One region of the Pseudomonas cichorii genome, then DNA from elsewhere that is predicted to be linked to it. Evidence: predicted binding sites of a transcription regulator. Region 1 holds the regulator's gene; the other holds the start of a gene.
The links. Region 1 encodes sigma-54, which starts transcription at its own class of promoters, with help from an activator protein. Its sites were predicted from a motif close to ANTGGCATNNANNTTGCTNT; they were not measured.
Positions count from the first base shown of each region.

Region 2: KGD89_RS09995 (CmpA/NrtA family ABC transporter substrate-binding protein) is a predicted target of sigma-54. The motif match lies at 1,539-1,558, and genes of this name have one in related genera.

Region 1 is NZ_CP074349.1:4,989,995-4,995,725, forward strand. Features, by position in the region: gene KGD89_RS21220 (KpsF/GutQ family sugar-phosphate isomerase) at 1-723, shown strand, start outside; gene lptC (LPS export ABC transporter periplasmic protein LptC) at 853-1,425, shown strand; gene lptA (lipopolysaccharide transport periplasmic protein LptA) at 1,412-1,957, shown strand; gene lptB (LPS export ABC transporter ATP-binding protein) at 1,958-2,683, shown strand; gene KGD89_RS21240 (RNA polymerase factor sigma-54) at 2,868-4,361, shown strand; gene hpf (ribosome hibernation-promoting factor, HPF/YfiA family) at 4,438-4,746, shown strand; gene ptsN (PTS IIA-like nitrogen regulatory protein PtsN) at 4,758-5,222, shown strand; gene rapZ (RNase adapter RapZ) at 5,225-5,731, shown strand, end outside.
Region 2 is NZ_CP074349.1:2,236,256-2,241,986, forward strand. Features, by position in the region: gene KGD89_RS09990 (nitrate regulatory protein) at 117-1,412, shown strand; gene KGD89_RS09995 (CmpA/NrtA family ABC transporter substrate-binding protein) at 1,699-3,033, shown strand; gene ntrB (nitrate ABC transporter permease) at 3,061-3,936, shown strand; gene KGD89_RS10005 (ABC transporter ATP-binding protein) at 3,948-4,757, shown strand; gene KGD89_RS10010 (AEC family transporter) at 4,811-5,710, opposite strand.

The sequences.
Region 1 (5,731 bases):
GACATGGGCATGATTACCCGCGACGACATCATTCTGGCCCTGTCCAACTCCGGCACGACCAATGAAATCGTTACCCTGCTGCCACTGATCAAGCGTCTGGGCATCAAGATGATCAGCCTGACGGGCAACCCGGCCTCAGTCATGGCCAAGGCGGCCGACGTCAACCTCAACGTCCAGGTGGAACACGAAGCCTGCCCGCTGAACCTGGCACCCACGTCTTCGACTACCGCCGCCCTGGTCATGGGCGACGCCCTGGCTGTTGCCTTGCTCGAGGCGCGCGGCTTTACCGCAGAAGATTTCGCGTTCTCGCACCCCGGCGGCGCACTGGGCCGACGCCTGCTGCTCAAAGTCGAGAACATCATGCACACTGGCGACGCCCTGCCCAAGGTTCAGCGCGGCACCCCGCTACGCGATGCACTGCTGGAAATGACCCGCAAGGGCCTGGGCATGACCGCAATCGTCGACGCCGACGGCAAGCTGGCCGGGATCTTCACCGATGGCGACCTGCGCCGCACCCTGGATCGCCCGATCGACATTCGCGAAACCACTATAGATGAAGTCATGACCCTTCATGGCAAGACGGCCCGCGCAGAGATGCTCGCCGCCGAAGCCCTGAAAATCATGGAAGATCACAAGATCGGCGCGCTGATCGTCGTCGACGCCGATGACCGCCCGACCGGCGCCTTCAACCTGCAGGACCTGCTGCGAGCGGGTGTCATGTAATGGCGACTCTTCTGCTCTTTATGAATCAGGAACAAATCACCTGCCGGGGCAACGATCTGCCAGACTTGTCGCCTGCGCGCCAGGCAACATTGAAGCAGCCCGCCATGCGCCCTTATGGAAGCCTTTTCTATGTTCAGTAAGAAAATACGCACGATTCTGACTTTCGGGGTGCTGGCACTGCTGCTTGCTGCAGTCGGCTACTGGAACATCAGCCCGGAAAGCTTCATGGATCAGCCTGTCGCCGCCACCGACGACACCGCCATCGACTATTACGCCATCAATGCCCATAGCGTGCAGTACCTGCCCGACGGCAAGATGCAATACGACATGACTGCCGACAAGGTCGAACACGTCAAGGCAACGGACATCACCCTGCTGACCAAACCCGACCTGCACATGTACCGCGGCACCCTGTTCCCGTGGCACGTACAGAGCGAGCGTGGCGAAGTTTCGCCGGGCGGCACCGAAGTTGAACTGATCGACTCCGTACGTGTTGCACGTACCGATGAAAAGCAGCGTACGACTATCATTACCAGCAGTCGTATGACCGTATTCCCACAGAAGCAATATGCGCAGACCGAGCAAGTGGTTAGAATCGACGCCGCTGGCGGTGTAACGACAGCCAAGGGAATGAAAGCGTATTTGAACGACGGCAGGATGGACCTGCTGTCCAACGTAAGAGGACAGTATGAGTCTCGTTAAAACTCTTCCTTTTTTGCTCGGCCTGGGCGCAGCACTGGGAAGCGCGAGCGCCTGGTCCCTGCCAACCGACCGCGATCAGCCGATTCACATCCAGTCTGACGATGCGCAGCTCGATGACAAGAAAGGCGTTGCCACCTACAAGGGCAACGTGATCATCACTCAGGGTTCGATGAAGATCACCGGTAATACCGTGACCATCACTCGTAACGCACAGGGCGAAGTCGACGTATTCACCTCCGTCGGCAACCTGGCCTATTACGAGCAGAAACCCTCGGTAGACAAGCCGATCGTGCAGGCCTATGGCGTCACCATCCAGTATTACGCGGCACAGGATCGCATCGTACTGATCGACAAGGCCAAGGTCATCAACGATGGCAACACCTCCGAAGGCGAGAAGATCGTCTATGACACCGTGAAGCAGGTCGTCACCGCAGGCCGAGCCAATGGCGGCGCCAAAGTGACTGCACCGCGCCCACGGATCGACATGGTCATCCAGCCTAAAAAGAAAACCGAACAGCAGAAGGCCCAGTAAATGGCGACGCTTAAAGCCCAGCACCTGGCTAAAAGCTACAAGAGTCGTCAGGTCGTACGCGACGTAAGCCTGTCCATCGACAGCGGTCAGATCGTAGGCTTGCTCGGCCCCAACGGCGCCGGCAAGACGACCTGCTTCTACATGATCGTCGGTCTGGTACAGGCCGATCAGGGCCGCGTCCTGATTGATGACCTCGATGTCAGCCACCAGCCGATGCACGGCCGCGCCCGCGCAGGTATTGGCTATCTGCCTCAGGAAGCCTCGATCTTCCGCAAGCTGTCCGTAGCCGACAACATCATGGCCATCCTCGAAACCCGCAAGGAACTCGACTCAGCCGCTCGTCGCAAGGAGCTGGAAAGCCTGCTTCAGGAATTCCACATTACCCACATCCGCGACAACCTGGGCATGAGCCTTTCGGGTGGTGAGCGCCGCCGCGTGGAAATTGCCCGGGCACTGGCCACCGCACCCAAGTTCATCCTGCTCGACGAGCCTTTCGCAGGCGTAGACCCCATCTCGGTGGGCGATATCAAACAAATCATTCATCACCTCAAAGCCAAGGGCATCGGCGTGCTGATCACCGATCACAACGTGCGCGAAACCCTGGATATCTGCGAAACCGCCTACATCGTGAACGACGGGCAATTGATTGCCGAAGGCGACTCGGAAACCATTCTGGCCAACCAACTGGTGAAAGAGGTCTACCTCGGCCACGAGTTCCGCCTGTAGTCGATCCTGTGTGAGCTCTCTTGATGCGAGCTTTGCCTAAGCATCCTGTTGACAATGCATTTTTTGTCATGATGCTCTAGGCAAACACTTCAGATTCAGGCATATAACTTGCTTAAGCTGGCGCTTCGGCGCCCTGTAGTGGATGGCGCATGTGCGCCGGCGAATAAGGTGTTTAGCCCCTGCCATGAAACCATCGCTAGTCTTGAGAATGGGCCAGCAGCTGACGATGACACCGCAGCTGCAACAGGCTATCCGCTTGCTCCAGTTATCGACCCTGGACCTCCAGCAAGAGATTCAGGAAGCACTGGAATCCAATCCTATGCTGGAACGCCAGGAGGAAGGCGAGGACTTCGACAACTCCGACCCTCTGGCCGACAACATTGAGCAAAAGCCCAATACCGAGATCCAGGAGCCCAGCTATCAGGAATCCGCACCCACTGTGGACAACCTGGAAGAGGGCGAATGGAACGAGCGCATTCCAAACGAATTGCCCGTCGATACCGCCTGGGAAGATGTCTACCAGACCAGCGCCAGCAGCCTGCCCAGCAACGATGACGACGAATGGGACTTCACCACCCGCACGTCCGCGGGCGAAAGCCTGCAGAGCCATCTGCTGTGGCAATTGAACGTGGCGCCGATGTCCGACAAGGACCGGCTGATTGCCGTCACCCTGATCGACTGCATCAATAACCAGGGCTATCTCGACGAAACCCTCGAAGAAATCGTCGAAGCCTTCGATCCCGAACTGGATATCGAACTCGACGAGATCGAAGCCGTTCTGCACCGTATCCAGCAATTCGAGCCTGCCGGTATCGGCGCCCGCAACCTGAGCGAATGCCTGCTGCTGCAATTGCGCCAGCTACCGGCCAAGACCCGCTGGCTGAGCGAAGCCCAGCGCCTGGTCACCGACTATATCGACCTGCTGGGCAGTCGCGACTACACCCAGCTCATGCGGCGCATGAAGCTCAAGGAAGACGAACTGCGCCAGGTCATCGAACTGGTCCAGAGCCTCAACCCGCGCCCCGGCTCGCAGATCGAATCCACCGAAGCCGAATATGTCGTGCCCGATGTGATCGTGCGCAAGGACAACGAACGCTGGCTGGTGGAGCTGAATCAGGAATCCGTGCCACGCCTGCGGGTCAACCCGCAATATGCCGGTTTTGTGCGCCGGGCCGACACCAGCGCTGACAACACCTTCATGCGCAATCAGTTGCAGGAGGCCCGCTGGTTCATCAAGAGCCTGCAGAGCCGCAACGAAACCCTGATGAAGGTTGCCACCCAGATCGTCGAACATCAGCGCGGTTTTCTCGAGTATGGCGACGAAGCCATGAAGCCGCTCGTCCTGCACGACATCGCCGAAGCGGTGGGCATGCACGAGTCTACGATTTCCCGCGTGACCACCCAGAAGTTCATGCATACCCCAAGGGGTATTTACGAGCTGAAATACTTCTTTTCCAGCCACGTCAGCACCTCCGAAGGTGGGGAATGCTCTTCGACGGCCATCCGCGCAATCATCAAGAAACTGGTTGCAGCGGAAAATCAGAAAAAGCCGTTGAGTGATAGCAAGATCGCTGGTTTACTGGAGGCACAAGGCATTCAAGTAGCCCGTCGCACAGTAGCCAAGTACCGCGAGTCGCTCGGAATTGCACCTTCGAGTGAACGCAAGCGACTGATGTGATGCAGGCAGAGCCACAGCGTTCCAGCGGCAGGAATGAACTCCTGCTTCTTTATGCACTGGCAAAGGAGAAAGCTGTATGCAAGTCAATATCAGTGGACACCAACTGGAAGTGACCAAGCCCCTTCGCGAATACGTTGAGCTCAAGCTCAAGAAGCTCGAAGGGCATTTTGACAAGATTACTAACGTGCAGGTCACCCTGGCGGTCGAGAAGCTCAAGCAGAAGATCGAAGCCACACTGCACATCCATGGTGGAGAGGTCGTAGCCAACGCCGAACATGACGACATGTACGCGGCCATCGACCTTCTCACTGATAAGCTCGACAGACAATTGCTCAAGCATAAGGAGAAGCAGCAGAACATCCTTAAAGGTGCGACAGCTCGCTGACACTCATCCCAATGATCCGACTTGAAAACATCCTGACCCCCGGCCGTTCATGCGTGAACGTGTCGGGCGGCAGTAAAAAACGTGTACTCGAACAAATTGCCAACCTGATCGGTCGAGAAGTACCGAGCATGGACCAGCAAAGTGTGTTTGAAAGCCTTGTTGCCCGCGAAAAACTGGGATCTACCGGTTTTGGCAACGGCATTGCCATCCCCCATTGCCGCCTTGCAGGCTGTGAAACACCTGTGAGCGCAGTCATGCGCCTGGAATCGCCTATCGATTTCGACGCCATCGATGGTGCCCCGGTCGACCTGCTATTTGTCCTGCTCGTCCCGGAAGCGGCCACCGATGAACACCTGGAGCTGCTGCGCCAGATAGCCAGCATGCTTGACCGCACTGAAGTGCGTGACCGCCTACGCAGTGCCGAAAGCGGTGAAACGCTTTATCAAGTGGTACTGGACGTACAGAACGGACATTGAGCATGCGCCTGATCGTCGTGAGTGGTCGTTCGGGTTCTGGCAAGAGCACAGCGCTGAATGTGCTGGAAGACAACGGTTTCTATTGCGTAGACAACGTTCCTGCCGGCCTCCTTCCGGAACTGGCAGAGCGTGCGCTGATGAACAGCGAGCTGGCAGAGCCTCTGCTGGCAGTGTCCATCGATGCACGCAATCTCCCGAGCCACCTGACGCGTTTCCCGCAGATCCTCGCCGAACTTCGTGCACTCAATATCCAGTGCGACGTGCTCTACCTGGACGCCGACGAAGCGACGCTGCTCAAACGCTTCTCCGAAACCCGTCGTCGTCATCCGCTGAGCACGGCGAATCGTTCGCTGGCAGAAGCCATACACGACGAAACGACTCTGCTGGGGCCAATCATCGATCTGGCAGATCTCAAGATCAACACCACGCACCTGAACCTCTATCAACTACGCGACACCCTCAAGCTTCGCCTGCTGAACAGGCCTGAAGCCGGTACCGCCTTCCTGATC
Region 2 (5,731 bases), 2.8 Mb from region 1:
CGCGGTGCCGAGGCGGCGGGTGATCTCCTGCAACCTCAAGCAACATACCTCTTTCGGATTGAGGCATGGACCCGCTTTTGCATGGAGACCCCGAACTCCACCCGTGAAGCTATTCCATGACTGATAAAAACATGCCCGCAGCATTGCGTTTCATGTTGGCTGCGCGCCGCAGCGAACTGGAAGGCCTGGAAGGATTGGCCTCCACTTGCCAGATGGTGACGCAGGTCGGCCAGCTGGTGCATGCCCTGCAACGTGAGCGTGGTTATTCCAATATGTATCTGGGCAGCGGCAAGGCCCATCACCTGACCCAGCTTGATGTACTGACAGCCGAGGCCAAGGCCATCGAAGCCCGGGTCCTGGACTGTTTCGAGCGTATTGATCTGGACGCTGCCAGTGCATCCGACCGCGCCCGGCTGTTCAACCGTATCGCCTATGTCATGCATGGCCTGGATGAACTGCCTGGCTTGCGGCGACGCATTCGCGAGCAGCGGCTTAAGCCTCAGGACGCCACCATGGTGTTGAGCCGTCTGATCGGTGGCTTGCTGGCGGTTGTATTCGAGGCCGCTGACACCGCCATCGACCCGGTGGTTACCCGCGTTCTGGTGGCGATGTTCAATTTCATGCAGGGCAAGGAACTGGCAGGGCAGGAGCGTGCCTGTGGCGTGGGCGGCTTTCTGGCGGGCTATTTCGATGCTGCAGCTCATGACCGGCTTCAACATCTGGTGCAGAGCCAGGAGCGTTGTTTCCAGACCTTCATCCAGTTCGCCGACGACGATGCCCGACGCCTGTGGCGCAATCAGGAAAGCAGCGATTGTGTGGCGCAGCTTGGGCGTTTGCGTGGCGTGGCGTTGAAAACCTCGGAGGCCGAGAAAGTCGATTCGATGCTGTCGGAGGTCTGGTTCGACCTTAATAGCCTGCGCATTGATGCCATGCGCGATATCGAGATCTACCTGGCCGATGGGCTGCTGGCCCGTTGTCAGGAGAGCATCAAGCAGGCTCGTGCCGATCTGGACAACCACCGCCAATTGCTCGCCCGTCTGGTGAGCCTGGAAGCTGAAGGCAGTGTCGATCAGGCGCGCCTGTTCAGTGTCCAGGCCATCGATCTGGACAGCACGCCAACCGATGGCCTGGGGCCGAACCTGGGGCGTTCGGTTCTGGATCTGTTGCAGTCTCAGACCCAGCGCCTGCTGAGCGCCAACGATGAGCTCGAAGAGGCACGACAGGCCCTCAACGAACGCAAGTTGATCGAGCGGGCCAAGCGCCTGTTGATGGATGAACATCAGTTGAGCGAAGGCCAGGCCTACGAGCGCCTGCGCCAGTCAGCCATGGAGCGCGGCCAGCGTATGGTCGACGTCTCCCAGACCCTGCTGGCCTTCGCCGCCGCTCGTCCTGCACCGCGCAAGCGTCACTGACCCTTGTGCACTTGCGCCGGGCAAGCGGTGCAGGTCGCGCCCCAGTAATGTGCGAAACGATCCCGAGGCGCACAGCGAGCCAGACACATCTTCGCTACAAGCCACGCGATTCGTGGTTGTTGCAGAGCTGGCATGCAAACTGCTTTACAGGTTGTGCAAGCCGGGTGCTTCAAGACGAAGACTGCGGCACATAAGCGAATTCCGGACAACGGCGTCCACACGTTCATCGGCAAAGGCCTGGAGCGTGTGTACGCCGTTTTTTTATGCGTGTTTTTGGGGGAGTGATATGGACGAGAAGCCAGATAGCCACGAGCAAGACAGCCCGGAAAATGCGCCTCGGCGGTCTTTCCTCAAACAGTCGCTGGGCTTGCTGGGCGGCGGTGCGGCATTGAGCATTCTGCCGCCAGGCTTGCAGTCCGTGGTCTGGGCTGCTGGCACCGATGGCCTGGAAACCACCAGTGCCAAGCTGGGGTTCATTGCCCTGACCGACGCTGCGCCGCTGTTCGTGGCTGACGAGAAAGGTCTGTTCGCCAAATACGGCATGACCGGTGTCGAAGTGCTGAAACAGTCTTCCTGGGGCACCACACGCGACAACCTGGTGCTGGGCTCGGCCAGTAATGGCATCGATGGTGCACACATCCTGACGCCCATGCCTTATCTGATCGCCGCAGGCAAGATCACCCCCAATAACAGGCCGGTGCCGATGTACATCCTGGCGCGCCTGAATGTGGGTGGTCAGTGTATTTCCGTTGGCAACGAATACGCTGACCTTAAGCTGGGCCTCGACTCGGCACCTTTCAAGGCTGCACTGGATGCCAAGAAAGCAGCAGGCAAGAGCATCAACGCCGCAATGACTTTCCCTGGCGGCACCCATGACCTGTGGATGCGCTACTGGCTGGCGGCCGGTGGCATCGACCCGAACAAAGACCTGTCGACCATCGTCGTGCCGCCACCGCAAATGGTCGCGAACATGAAGGTCGGCAGCATGGACAGCTTCTGTGTGGGCGAGCCGTGGAACGGGCAACTGGTCAATCAGAAGATCGGCTACACCGCCAACACCACCAGCGAAATCTGGAACAACCACCCGGAAAAAGCTCTGGCGTTGCGTGCCGATTATGTAGATGCCAACCCCAATGCGGCCAAAGCCTTGCTCAAGGCAGTGATGGAAGCACAGATGTTCTGCGATCAGCCTGAAAACAAGGAAGAGGTCGCCAAGATCTGCGCCAAGCGCCGCTGGATCAACGCACCTTACGAAGACATTGTGCAGCGCATGAAAGGCAACTTCGATTACGGCACCGGTAAGGTCGTGGAAAACAGCCAGTTCATGATGCGCTACTGGAACGAGTTCGCGTCCTACCCGTTCAAGAGCCATGACCTGTGGTTCCTCACCGAGAACAAACGCTGGGGCTACCTGCCGCAGGGCTTCGACAGCCAGGCGCTGGTGGACAAGGTCAACCGCGAAGACATCTGGCGCAAGGCTGCAGCTGAACTGAATGTACCGGCGGCACAGATTCCGGCCTCCACCTCGCGTGGTATCGAGAGGTTCTTCGATGGCAAGACCTTTGATCCGCAAAACCCGCAGGCCTATCTGGACAGCCAGACCATCAAGGCTTTGTCCTGATAGTGGCCACTCGCTTGGGAGAAATCGATGAACGCTGAAAGTAAAAGCTTCAAGGCCGCGGGAACGCCCGTGAGCGTTACCGGCAAGCCCGCCAGTCGCTGGCCTGCACGAATCAAGAACCTGCGTCAGTTCCTTGTGCAGGGTGTATTGCCACCGCTGGTGGTGGGCGCGCTGTTTCTATTGCTGTGGCAAATGCTCTGCAGCGGCAAGGGCGCGGCCTTGCCGCCGCCGACCCAGGTCATTCATGAAACCTGGGAACTGATCATCCATCCGTTCTATGACAACGGCGGCAATGACAAGGGCATGGCCTGGCAACTGCTCGCCAGCCTGCAACGTGTCGCTTACGGCTATACGCTGGCAGTGGTCGCCGGGATCAGCCTCGGGGTGCTGATCGGTCAGTCGGCCTGGGCCATGCGTGCACTTGACCCGCTGTTCCAGATCCTGCGCACCGTACCGCCACTGGCCTGGTTGCCGCTGTCGCTGGCAGGCTTCAAGGACAGTCACCCTTCGGCGATCTTCGTGATTTTCATCACTGCGATCTGGCCGATCATCATCAATACCTCGGTGGGCGTGCGCAACATTCCCGATGACTACCGCAACGTGGCCAAGGTCCTGCGTCTCAATGGCGTGGAGTACTTCTGCAAGATCATGTTGCCTGCTGCTGCGCCGTACATCTTCTCCGGCCTGCGCATAGGTGTCGGTCTTTCCTGGCTGGCGATCATTGCCGCCGAAATGCTGATCGGTGGCGTGGGTATCGGTTTCTTTATCTGGGATGCGTGGAACGCCTCGCGCATCAGCGACATCATCCTGGCGCTGATCTACGTCGGTGTCGTCGGGTTTCTACTCGACCGGTTGGTGGCCCTGATCGGTCATCTGGTCACTCGCGGCACATCGGCCGGTTAAGGAGCAAGCACATGAATGCGCACGACAAGTATCTGAGCATCGAAAACGTCAGCAAGACCTTCGAGCGTGATGGCGTCTCCAGCCAGGTCCTGACCGGCGTCAACCTGGAAGTGGCGCGGGGCGAGTACATCTCGATCATCGGCCACTCGGGTTGTGGCAAGTCCACGGTATTGAACATCGTGGCCGGGCTGACCGAATCCACCAGCGGTGCGGTAATCCTGGATGGCAAAGAGGTTCGCACACCGGGCCCGGATCGCAGCCTGGTGTTCCAGAACCATTCGCTGCTGCCCTGGCTGACGGTCTACGAGAATGTGGCGCTGGCGGTCGATAAAGTCTTCAAACGCAGCAAGAGCAAGGCCGAACGTCATGAATGGGTGCTGTATAACCTGGACATGGTCAGCATGAGCCACGCCCTGCACAAGCGCCCGAGCGAAGTGTCTGGTGGCATGAAACAGCGGGTCGGCATCGCCCGTGCGTTGGCCATGCAGCCCAAGGTCCTGCTGCTGGACGAACCCTTTGGCGCGCTGGATGCGTTGACTCGCGCCCACTTGCAGGACGAGGTGATGCGAATCCAGAGCGAATTGCAGAACACGGTGCTGATGATCACCCACGATGTGGACGAAGCGGTGTTGCTTTCCGACCGCATCGTGATGATGACCAACGGCCCGTCGGCGACCATCGGTGAAATTCTCAAGATCGACTTGCCGCGCCCGCGCAACCGCATCGCTATGGCCGATGACCCGCTGTACAACCAATATCGCCATGCGGTATTGAGCTTCCTGTACGAGAAGCATCGCAAGGTGGAGGCGGTGGCTGTTTAGCACCACTGCCGTGTAAGCGAATTCATTCGTGAATGAATTCGCTTGGCAGATGTTTAAAGCAGCGTCCCGATCCACATCCATAACGGCAATGTCCCCACCGACAGAAGGGTGGTCAGGCAAATCGCCGAGCTGGTTTTCTGGACGTCCGGCACGGTCCGGGCAAAGCCCAGCACATTGACCCCGGACGGCCCGGCTGCCATCAGCACCAGCACGGCCCGCGGCATGCCTTCGATGCCCAGCACGACACAGGCCAGCAACACCAGCAGCGGCATCAGCGCGAGTTTGGCGAAGGTGATACCCAAGGCCTCGGCGCTGGGTGTCAGCCGGTAGCTGGAAAGGTTGGCACCCAGCACGATCAAGGCGCAGGGCAGGGCAGCCTGGGCCAGCCAGGTGGTGAGGTGATCGGCCCAGTCGGGTAATGCCAGGCCGGACAGATTCAGCGCCACGCCCAGCAACAGACCAATGATCATCGGGTTCGCGAGGCTCGCAATCAATGAGCGCGAATTGAACGGCTCGTTGCCCGCAAAACTGTCGTACAGGCTCTGGAAGCTGAACAGCAACAGGCTGTGAACGGCAATCACGGTAAACAGCAGAACCAGCCCCGGATTGCCGAACAGACCGGCAATCATCGGAATGCCGATCAGCACGTTATTGGAAAAACTCGCCGTCAGGCCGAATGGCGTCGGGTGTCCGGCAAAGCGGTGGTTTACCAGATTGACCAGCGCAAACACCATCAGCGCAGGAATGAAGTAGGCCGCCAGTATCCGGATATCCAGACCATCGTGCAGGGGTGCCTTGGCCATGCCGGTAAACAGCACCATGGGCATGAACAGCTTGAAGGCCAGATTGCTCAGGGCCTTGGTGCTATCGGGAGTGAGTGTCTTGCGGCGTCCCAGCACGTACCCCAGGACGATCAACAGAAATATCGGCAGGATGGCTTGGGAAACGGCCACAGATTCAAGCTCCTTGGGGGA